Regions from separate parts of the Agrobacterium sp. NPDC090273 genome, predicted to be linked through region 2. Evidence: riboswitches for the same ligand, from Rfam matches in the RefSeq annotation. Region 2 holds a riboswitch; the other holds the start of a gene.
The links. A riboswitch is a leader RNA that binds a small molecule or an ion and turns the genes downstream of it on or off. The one in region 2 is predicted to bind cobalamin.

Region 1 (5,293 bases), on a different contig from region 2:
TGGCCTTGATGCCGTAGCCATAGCAGATGTGGACGGCGGTTTCGCACTTGAGCCCTTCGATTGCCCTTTCGAGAGTGGCAACACCCCAATCGTTCACTTCGTCAAAGAAGACATTGAATGCGGGCTCGTCGAACTGGATGATATCGACACCGGCGGCTTCCAGTTCCCTCGCCTCCTCATTGAGGATCGTGGCGAATTCCCAGGCCAGCTTTTCGCGGCTTTTGTAGTGGGCATCATAGAGCGTATCGATCATCGTCATGGGGCCAGGCAAGGCCCATTTTATGGGCTGCGTGGTCTGCTGGCGCAGGAACCTGGCGTCTTCCACAAAGACCGGTTTTGGGCGAGACACAGCGCCAACGACCGTCGGAACGCTGGCATCGTAGCGATTGCGAATCCGGACCGTCTCGCGTTTTTCGAAATCGACGCCGCTGAGGTGTTCGACAAACGTCGTCACAAAGTGCTGGCGCGTCTGCTCGCCGTCGCTGACGATATCGATCCCCGCCTGTAACTGATCGTCGAGAGAAAGACGCAGGGCATCCCGCTTGCCCTCGACGAGTTCATCATCCTGCAGTTTCCAGGGCGACCAGAGTTTCTCGGGTTGTGCCAGCCAGGAGGGTTTGGGCAGGCTGCCGGCGGTTGACGTGGGCAACAGTCTTTTCATGTTATGCGACCTTATGTTCATGGGTTTCGTCAGCGGGCGTGATTGGCCGACCATTGCTCGAGAATGGCTCTGTAGGGTTTGATGAAGTGCTCCTCGGCAAAGCGTCCTTGTTCGACAGCCAGCCGGCTACGTTCTTCGCGATCGTAGACAATTCGCGTCAGGGAATAGTCCTGGTTCTTCAGGCTTGGCTGATAACAGGCCCCGGCGGCTGAGTTGGCGTTGTAGATTTCGGGCCGATAGATCTTCTGGAACGTCTCCATCGTGCTGATGGTGCTGATGAGTTCAAGATTGGTGTAGTCGGCCAAGAGGTCGCCGACGAAATATAGGGCGAAAGGCGCGACGCTGTTCGGCGGCATGAAAAATCGGACCTGCAATCCCATTTTCTGGAAATAGAGGTCCGTCGAAGACAGTTCATCCTGCTGGTATTCGATACCCAGTACCGGATGCTGATTTCCGGTCCGACGATATGTTTTGCTGCTCGACGCACTCAGGCATATCACCGGCGGCTTCTGAAAATGCTGCCTGTAGGCATCCGAGTTCAGGAAACTTTTGAAAAGGTTTCCGTGCAGATCACCGAAATTGTCCGGCGTACTGAACTCGGACCTCCCCCTGTTGTGCTCGGGCAGCACCACGCTGAAGTCGTAATCCCGGACATAGGAGGAGAAATTGTTTCCGACGATACCCTCGATGCGGTCGCCGGTTTTTTGATCGATGATCGTCGTCTTCAATATCTCGATCATCGGGAATGCGTCGCCGTGGTCTTCAGCGCCGACATTCATCTCAACGGATATGATGTCGAGCTCGATAGAATATCGATCGCCTCTGGGGTTATCCCAGTGCGCCAGGGCGTTGAAACGATTGTCGATCATCCTCAAGGCGTTGCGAAGATTGTCCCGCCGGTTCTCACCCCTTGCCAGATTGGCAAAGTTGGTGGTGATCCGGGTGCTTTCAGACGGGCAATAATCCTCGTCAAAGGCAAGACGCTTGATCGTGAAGGTGAGGTCTTTGGTCATGGCGTTGTGTTGTCCTCATCGCGGAACAGAACCTGAATGGCGTGCTTTGTCGGTTCTCTCGGTCAGCAGATGTCATGCTCTCCGTCGTTGAGAGCCATGCCTGACTTATGCCTGAGCCGCTGATCTGGAAAAATTGGTATTATCTCATCGAAGCATGAGCCAGCTTCATGAGTGGATGCGAGGTCGCGGTGGCAGATGCCTTGACCATTTCTGCGACATGCGACATTGGTTCGTCATCGTGGTTCTGCGGATGCAAATCCGGAGCTAAGAGGGAATTCGGTGAGGGTTTTGCCTGAAACCGAAGCTGCCCCCGCAACTGTAAGCGGCGAGCGAAAGTCCATCGAAGTCACTGAGGCCTGCCTCGGGAAGACGGACCGAAGCAACGACCCGCAAGCCAGGAGACCTGCCGCGATAGATAACGTCCACGGGCGGGGTGTCCCGGAGTGCCGCTTTCGCGATGGGCATTCTGCTGCCTTCGTCTTTGCGTCATGCCACTGCCCGGCCGCAACCTGATGGCAAGGCCGATGACTGAGACACCGACAACAGGAAAGCGTGCGCAGCACGGCTCCACAACCCGCCTCATCGATATTGTCTTTCCCGGAGACACCAACCATCACGGCACCCTTTTCGGGGGAACCGGTCTTGCTCTCATGGATCGCGTTGCCTTCATCGCGGCCACGAGGTTCGGTCGGGCACCCTTCGTCACCGCATCCTGCGAGCGCATTGATTTCAGGCAGCCGGCCCGCATAGGGCACGTCATCGAATTCAGCGCCAAACCCGTCAAGGCAGGTCGCCGCTCCCTGACGGTCGAGGTGGAAATGGTGGCGGAAACCATTGTCGGCCGGGAGCGAAACACCTGCACACGCGGGGTCTTCCATATGGTCGCTGTGCCGGAGTGCGAGCACGCCGCGCATTACGCCTTGCCTGCCCTGCTCCCGGAGGAAGCGCCAGAGACGAGCGACGTGGTTGCCATGGTCGAGATCGTCTTTCCGGATCAGGCAAACAGCGTCGGCCGGATGTTCGGGGGCGATGCAATCGCCTACATGACCAAGGCCGCTTTCGTCGCAGCGTCACGCTACTGCGGCCAGATGGTGGTGCTGGCGTCGTCCGAGCGCATCGACTTCACGCGAGCAATAGAGATCGGTGAAATCGTCGAGGCAGAGGCACGGGTCGAACGCGTGGGCAAGAGTTCGATGTCCATCCAGACAAAACTCTGGTCCGAAAACCTGATGACGGGCGAAAGGCACATTACCGCGACCGGACACTTCACCATGGTCGCGGTCGACAGGGACCACCGGCCAGTTCCTGTCCGCGACGGCGCTTCTGCGGTGAGAGCGCTCTTTGACAAGGGGTGGGAATAATCATGCTGGACAGGCAACATCTTTCGATCCTGCGTGAAGTCGACCGCCTCGGCAGCCTGACGGCTGCGGCGGAACGGCTGAACGTCTCGCAGTCTGCGCTCAGCCATACGATCCGCAAACTTGAAGAGCGCTACGGTGTGGCGATGTGGGAAAAATACGGGCGCAACCTGCGTCTCACCGAGGCCGGCCGCTACATCGTCCGGCTGGCACAGCGTGTTCTTCCGCAGATCGAAAGGGCTGAAAATGTGCTGTCGGATTATCGCCATGGCCAGCGAGGTTCCCTGAAGATCGGCATGGAATGCCATCCCTGCCATCAGTGGCTGGTGGGGGTGACCAAACCCTATCTCATGGACTGGCCGGACGTCGATCTGGAACTCACGACATCCTTCGCCTTCGGTGGCGTGGCAGCACTGACGGGGTACGAGATCGACATCCTGATCACACCCGACCCGATCGAAGCACCCGGTATCCAGTATCTGTCGGTGTTCGATTACGAACTGGTGCTCGCCGTTCCGGCCGGTCACCCGCTGGCGCAGAAACCTCATGCCGAAGCTGCCGACCTGCTGGATGAGACGCTGTTTACCTATCCGGTACCGCCGGAGCGGCTGGATGTCTTCACGCAGTTCCTCGTGCCCGCCAACGCCCGCCCGCGCCACCACCGCAATGTCGAGACAACGGAAATGATGCTTCAGCTCGTCGCGGCAGGTCGCGGCGTCAGCGCCATCCCGAACTGGCTCGTGCGTCGCGAAGCCGCAACACTCGGTGTCCATCCCGTCCGCATCGGCCAACTGGGCATCCGCAAAAGCATCCATCTCGGTTTCAGGGATGGTGACGACACTGTCGATTTCATCGCAGGATTTCTCGCAACATCACGCCAGACATCAGCCTGACGCGTTGGAGGGATGAGTGACCGCTTGCGGCCGAATGTGGTTACGGCGGCATCGCGCCAAAAGCTGCCGCAGGATATTCTACTCGATGAAATCAGCCATGATAGATGAAACGCTCTCGATGGCAGGGGCAACATTGGCGATACCCTCGGCTTGCTGGCCTTGGGCCCACGCGGACTGAACATCCTTGTATCTGGTTGCGGCTTCGAACTGTTTTACCTCTTCGGCAGTGAGCACACGTACGGTCGCACCTGCCTTCTTCAAATCTTCCAATTGTGTGTCGAAGCTTTCGCCCATGACCGCATCCAATCCCGCATAGGATTTCCGGGCGGCCCGGATGATGGCGTCCTGGTCTTCCTGGGCAAGGCTTTTCCAGACGTCCTTGTTCATAGCGAGGATGTAAACATGACCCAGCCACAGGTCCTTTGAAACCAGAACATGGGGCGCGCTTTCGTGTACCTTCAGCATGTAGCCGCTGTCGACGTTCACCATCAGGCCGTCGAGCGTCTTCGCCCTCAGGGCAGCCGGGATTTCTGGTCCCCAGTGCATGGTGACGGGAGTTGCCCCGTAATTCCTGAGAAAATCCAGATGCCAGAAACTTGCAGACCGCCATCGGCCACCCTTCAGCTTATCGAGGTCGACCATCGGCTCGTTGCTGAAAAATGCGACCGGGTACCCTGTACCGAAGTAGATTTGAACAATGTTATTGTCGTCGAGTTCTGCTGGGAAAGCGGGAATTTCCGAATAGACGCGATCAAAGAATTCAATCTGTCGGCCGCCGATGGGGCCTCGGATGAAGCTTTTAAATATCTGGTGCAGCGGCATCTGCTTGGCCGTATATTCCGGCACCACCGTACCGATGTCGGTTGTGCCCTTCGTGACGGCACCCAATGCATCATAGGCGGCTGCAATCTCGCCGTTCCAGTGATCCTTGATTTTTAGGCGGCCGTTCGACTCCTTCTCGATTGCCGGGAATACGACATCTTTGAGAAATCGTGTGCGCATTCCGCCAAGCGGTTCGTGATCACTAAACCTCAGAGTGCGGGTAGCCCTGGTGCTCCCCTGAGCGGCGGCGTTCACGATCGATGACGTAGATGCGGCCGCGCCAATCGCCGAGGCGATAAACATCCTGCGGCTGAACCCGTTTCCGATGGAGCCTTTGCTGAATTCGGTCATATCGGTACCTTCATGTTAACCCTGACGCGAGCCGGGGAAAGAGTGTCTTGCCTGTCAAGAAACGCTCCGATCATCTGGAGCCATATGACAAGGTTCCTTTGACCCCTCACTTGATCGGGGAATGCCCATATATATATCTGAATGATCCTTCAGTTAGGAATTCGCATTTTGAAAGACGCCTCTCAGGTTGTGCCG
Region 2 (5,293 bases):
TTTTTCTGGTTGGAGATTCTCCTGATCCGGAGCACCCGGTACTGCTCGGGGACGACTTGTCATTTTGGGTTTCCGATGCGCGGCTGACGTCTGTTCGTTCCGATGTCGACTGGATCGTCATGCCCGCGCTCAATTATCTTCGCCAGCCCGTACTCGTCGTGGTGAAAAACCGGCGATCCGCTGCCGTGGAGACGGACCTGCGCGTCGATGACGTTTTGCCGCTCACCTTAGGCGCAGAAAACCTTCCGATTTCGGTCGCAACCCTGCTGCGCGCGGCAATTCTGCTTGGGCAGACGCAGTGCATCCTATCCGATCTGATTGAACGCAGCCCGACAAATGAGGGTGTCACAGAGCTTGAAGTCGGCGAGGCCTATCTTGGGACCGAGTTGTTGAAGGCGCAAATCGCGCGTGTCGCAGCAATCATCGATGCGGCACAGGTCGGCGCTGAGCATGTTACTGTTCAATCCGTCCGGCATAGCGCCGCCGCTCTCGAGATATTGATGACCAGAATGAGAAGCGCCGCGACAGACAGCACAAGTCATCCGGTCGCTGTTCTCGGTAGTGACCTGCTCAGTCGGTAGGCTGTTACGCCGTTATTTGCCGGCTGGGATGGATTGAGCGCTTGCGGCGTCCTTTTCCACGAATTGGGCGAGTGTCATATTGTCGAGGATGGTTGCGATGGCGTCTCGAACGTCTGTCATCGACAACCTTACCTGACAGTTATCCGGATCGTCACAGTCATCGCATGCTTCGAAAGCGGTGCGGCTGGCGCAACGGATGGGTGCCAAGGGGCCATCAAGCGTCCGGATGACCTGTCCGATCATGATCTCGTTTGGCATTTTCGACAGCGAATAACCGCCGTTCGGACCCTTTTTTGAACGCAGAATGCCGGTATTTCGCAATTCCAGAAGGATCGTATCGAGGAATTTCTTTGGAATATTGTTGCGCGTTGCAATCTCGGTCACGAAGGCCGTCTCACCAGGCGGAAGGCGTGCCAGATCAACGAGAGCCTTCAGTCCGTATTTGCCTTTTTTCGTCAGCATTGTTCCGCCCGGGTGCAACCGGCTTACTCTGAAATGCCGGATCGATTGTTTTCAACTTACTAAGTAGTTTTTAGCGAATTCCTCTGCAAGCCTGTTTGTCGGGCTTTTCGCGCTGAAAGTGCAGGCGTCGGCTCGGATTTTCGAGGCTCCGCGACGCCAAGACATTTCTTTCCATTCTCCCCCAAGAAGAGAAACGCAATTCATCGGAGCATCTGGATGCCGGCAAGGCATTGACGCACCGGGCGTTGCTGCGTATGTCAACGGACGACGGTTCCTCGAACCCAAAGGGTGAGGGGATTAATAGGGAACATGGTGCGGACCTGCTTGACGGTTCAATGCCATGGCTGCCCCCGCAACTGTAAGCGGATTACCGTCCATCCTCGTGGCGCTTGAGGCGTCATGCCACTGCATCTGGAAGAGATGCGGGAAGGTAGGTGGACGATAGATATTCGTGAGCCAGGAGACCTGCCGTCAGAACAACGACCATCATTACGGGCGGGGATGCCCGGAAGAGGAGCAGGTTATGATACCTTCACGCGCGGACATGTGTTCCGTGTCTTGTTCTCCATTTCCAGGAATGTCGGACGTTTGTCGCAATGCGCTTTGACGCTTTGCAATTTTTCTCATCACACGACGCAAACACACTGACTGGAGAACGCATGTTCGAATTTAAACCTTTGTCCTTTGGCGCGACCTTGTTTGCATCTGCCATTGCTGTTTTTCCCCTCGCGCAGCCGGTACATGCCGCCGAAACCACCTATCCGCTGACAATCAACAATTGCGGTCGCGAGATCAATTTCAAGCAGGCTCCGACACGCACCGTATCCGTAGGTCAGAGTACAACGGAAGTTCTTTACCTGCTCGGACTTTCCGACAAGGTCGCCGGTACGGCTCTGTGGATCGGCCCGGTCCTGAAAGGCTACGAGGACGCCAATGCCAAGATTGAGCGATTGGCAGATAACGATCCAAGCTTTGAAGCAGTGATCGGCAAAAAGCCGGATCTGGTGACGACACAATTTCAGTGGCAGATCGGCCCAGAAGGTGTCGTTGCAACCCCCGAGCAATTCGAGGAACTGGGCATTCCGGTCTACACCTCTCCTGCCGACTGCATGGGCAAGGACAATTCGGGTGGTGGTGACGGCGTGCGAAACGAAGTTTTCACGATGGATCTGATCTATCAGGAGGTTCGCGATCTCGCGAAGATCTTCAACGTTCAGGATCGCGGCGAAGAAATCGTCAATGACCTCAAAACGCGTGAGGAAGCGGCGCGCGCCAAGCTCGCGTCGGCTGAAGGAAAGCTTTCTGCCGTTTTCTGGTTCTCCAGCGCCGAACTCGATATCGATCCTTATGTCGCCGGTCGCAAGGGTGCCCCGGGTTACATCATGTCTGCGCTTGGCATTAAAAACGTCATCGAAAGCGATGAGGAATGGCCGACCGTCGGTTGGGAAACCGTGGCCAAGGCTAATCCGACCATCATCGTGGCCGGAAAGATGGACCGCCGTCGCTTCCCCGCAGATGATGTCGTTGTGAAACGCGAATTCCTTGCCAGCGATCCCGTTGCAAGCATCATGCCCGCAGTCAAGGAAGGCCACATCTTCGACATGGATGCGCAGGCCATGAACCCGACGATCCGGACGATCGAAGGAATCGAGACGCTGGCTGAGGCGATTGCCGCATCCGGCCTCGCCAAGTGAGGCCGGGTTTTCTCAATCCAACCAGAGTGAGTGCGGCCGTTGCCGCACTTGTTCTCCTGATTGCCGCGCTTGTTGCAGGTGCGGCCATCGGTGAGACGTCGATCCCCTTCGATGTCGTTGTCAAAACCATCGCCAACCGGGTTTTCCATGCGGGTTATCCACTCGAACCGCTCGATGAGGGGATCGTCTGGAGTTACAGATTAAGCCGGGCCGTGGTGGCTGCCTGTTGCGGTGCCTCGCTTGCTCTAGCAGGGGCCGTGTTGCAATCACTCCTGCGTAATCCCCTTGCCGATCCTTACATCCTCGGCATTTCCGCGGGTGCATCCACCGGGGCTGTCGCCGTCGCCCTGCTCGGTTTCGGGGCTGGGATGCTGACGATGCCTGTCGGTGCATTGATCGGCGCTCTCATTGCTTTCACGCTCGTCAGCCTGCTCGCAATTCGGGCGGGACATGGAAATAGCGCCATCATCCTGGCTGGTGTCGCGGGCTCGCAGCTCTTTAATGCCCTTACGTCATTCGTCGTGACGAAATCCGCAAACGCCGAACAGGCGCGCGGCATCATGTTCTGGCTGCTTGGAAACCTCTCCGGTGTTCGCTGGCCTGATGTCTGGTTGGCGCTCCCGGTCTGCCTGGTCGGGCTTGCCGTCTGCTTGTGGCATGCGCGAGCACTCGATGCATTTTCCTTCGGCGCGAATGCAGCCGCATCTCTCGGTGTTCCTGTCCGCGGTGTCTATGCAGTATTGATCTGCGTTTCGGCCACGATGACGGCAGTGATGGTGTCGCTGGTCGGTTCAATCGGCTTTATCGGGTTGGTCATTCCGCACGCCGCGCGCATGTTGGTCGGAGTTCGCCACGCCATTCTCCTGCCTGTGACGGCGTTGACGGGTGCGGTCTTCATGATCGTCGCCGACATTCTGTCCCGTATCGTTATTCCCGGACAGGTTTTGCCGATCGGGGTTATCACGGCGCTGTTTGGCGCGCCTGCCTTCGCGTTCCTTCTTGGACAGAAGAGGGTCGGGCGATGAACATTTCAGCGAACGATTTGCACTGGAGCGCCGGAAGTCTCGAGATCGTACGCGGAGCATCATTTGATGTGCGTTCCGGCGAGTTTTTTGGGATCATCGGACCGAACGGGTCCGGCAAGAGCACGCTCCTGTCGATGTTGGCGGGAATACGCCGTCCGCGTCGTGGCAACGTAATGGTGGAAGGCCGTCCGCTTTTATCTTTCGGTCGCCGCGAACTTGCCCGAAAACTGGCACTTGTCGAGCAGCAAGCTGAAACTACGGAACGAATTTCCGCGCGACAGGCCGTTGAACTCGGACGAACACCCTATCTCGGGCCGCTTTCCGGCTGGTCGCAAAAGGATGATGCCATCGTCGATACGGCGCTCTCGGACGTCGATATGTCCGATAAGGCCGAACGGAGCTGGCACCATCTGTCAGGCGGCGAGCGCCAGCGATTGCACATTGCGCGCGCATTGGCGCAGGAGTCCCGGATACTGCTCCTGGACGAGCCGACCAACCATCTCGATATCGGTCATCAGATCGGCCTCCTCGATCTCGTGCGCAAGCAGGGGTTGACGGTGGTCGCAGCTCTTCACGACCTCAATCATGCGGCGATGTTCTGCGACCGGATTGCAGTCATGGATAAGGGCCAGATTGTCGCCATTGGATCGCCGCACGAGGTTCTCACCCCCGCGCGCATCGGCGCAGTCTTTGGTGTCGAGGCTGTGGTTACGACAGACGAGAGCGGCTTTTGTCACATTCGCTTTTTGCCTGCGCACAGGCAGAAAAATTCACCGAAAAGGGTATCAATCATATGATCAGGGCAATCACGCTCGGGCTTTGCTTTACAGTCGGTCTCTCAATGCAGGCGATGGCGGAAACCTTTGAGGTCAGGATGCTCAATCGCGGCGAAAACGGCTCCATGGTCTTCGAGCCCGATTTCCTGGAAATTTCACCCGGCGACGTTGTACGCTTTGTTCCCACGCATAAAAGCCACAATGCGGCGACGATTGACGGCATGGTTCCGGATGGCGTTGAAGGTTTCAAGAGCAAGATCAACGACGAATTCGTAACGACGTTCGAGACCCAGGGTTTCTACGGGATCAAATGCTCACCGCATTACGGAATGGGAATGGTCATGCTCATCAAGGTCGGCGAGGCATCCTTGCCGGAAAGCTACAAGACGATCGATGTGCCGGGGCGGGCCAAGCCTCGGATGGATGCACTCTTCCAACGTGCGGGTGAGGTGGGAAATTGAGCGAGGCATTCGGCATCAACCACGGCCTGAAGGAAGACATCCGCGACTACTGGTCAGAGCGTTCAAAGACCTTCGATCTGGCTTTTGGACATCGCATACCCCCGGGACCCGAGCTGGATGCGTGGGCAGAGGCTGCCAGGCAGCATCTTGGCACGAAACCGCTGCGGGTGCTTGAACTTGCCTGCGGAACCGGGGAAGTGACGAATGTCTTGCTGTCACTTGGACACGAGGTCACGGCGCTCGATTTTTCAGAGCATATGCTTGCAGTTGCAAGGCGCAAACATGCCGGCAATC

Region 1: another riboswitch for cobalamin. It lies ahead of ACIQT8_RS03625 (acyl-CoA thioesterase); the one in region 2 lies ahead of ACIQT8_RS20380 (ABC transporter substrate-binding protein).

What each region holds. Positions count from the first base shown of each region.
Region 1 covers NZ_JBIVYN010000001.1:720,041-725,333, reverse strand. The annotation lists gene ACIQT8_RS03635 (methionine synthase) at 1-661, opposite strand, end outside; gene ACIQT8_RS03630 (DUF1852 domain-containing protein) at 691-1,674, opposite strand; cobalamin riboswitch at 1,897-2,100, shown strand; gene ACIQT8_RS03625 (acyl-CoA thioesterase) at 2,199-3,035, shown strand; gene ACIQT8_RS03620 (LysR family transcriptional regulator) at 3,038-3,925, shown strand; gene dctP (TRAP transporter substrate-binding protein DctP) at 4,004-5,002, opposite strand.
Region 2 covers NZ_JBIVYN010000008.1:64,532-69,824, forward strand. The annotation lists gene ACIQT8_RS20370 (acyl-CoA dehydrogenase) at 1-581, shown strand, start outside; gene ACIQT8_RS20375 (Rrf2 family transcriptional regulator) at 594-1,043, opposite strand; cobalamin riboswitch at 1,295-1,531, shown strand; gene ACIQT8_RS20380 (ABC transporter substrate-binding protein) at 1,739-2,737, shown strand; gene ACIQT8_RS20385 (FecCD family ABC transporter permease) at 2,764-3,762, shown strand; gene ACIQT8_RS20390 (ABC transporter ATP-binding protein) at 3,759-4,559, shown strand; gene ACIQT8_RS20395 (pseudoazurin) at 4,556-4,999, shown strand; gene ACIQT8_RS20400 (class I SAM-dependent methyltransferase) at 4,996-5,293, shown strand, end outside.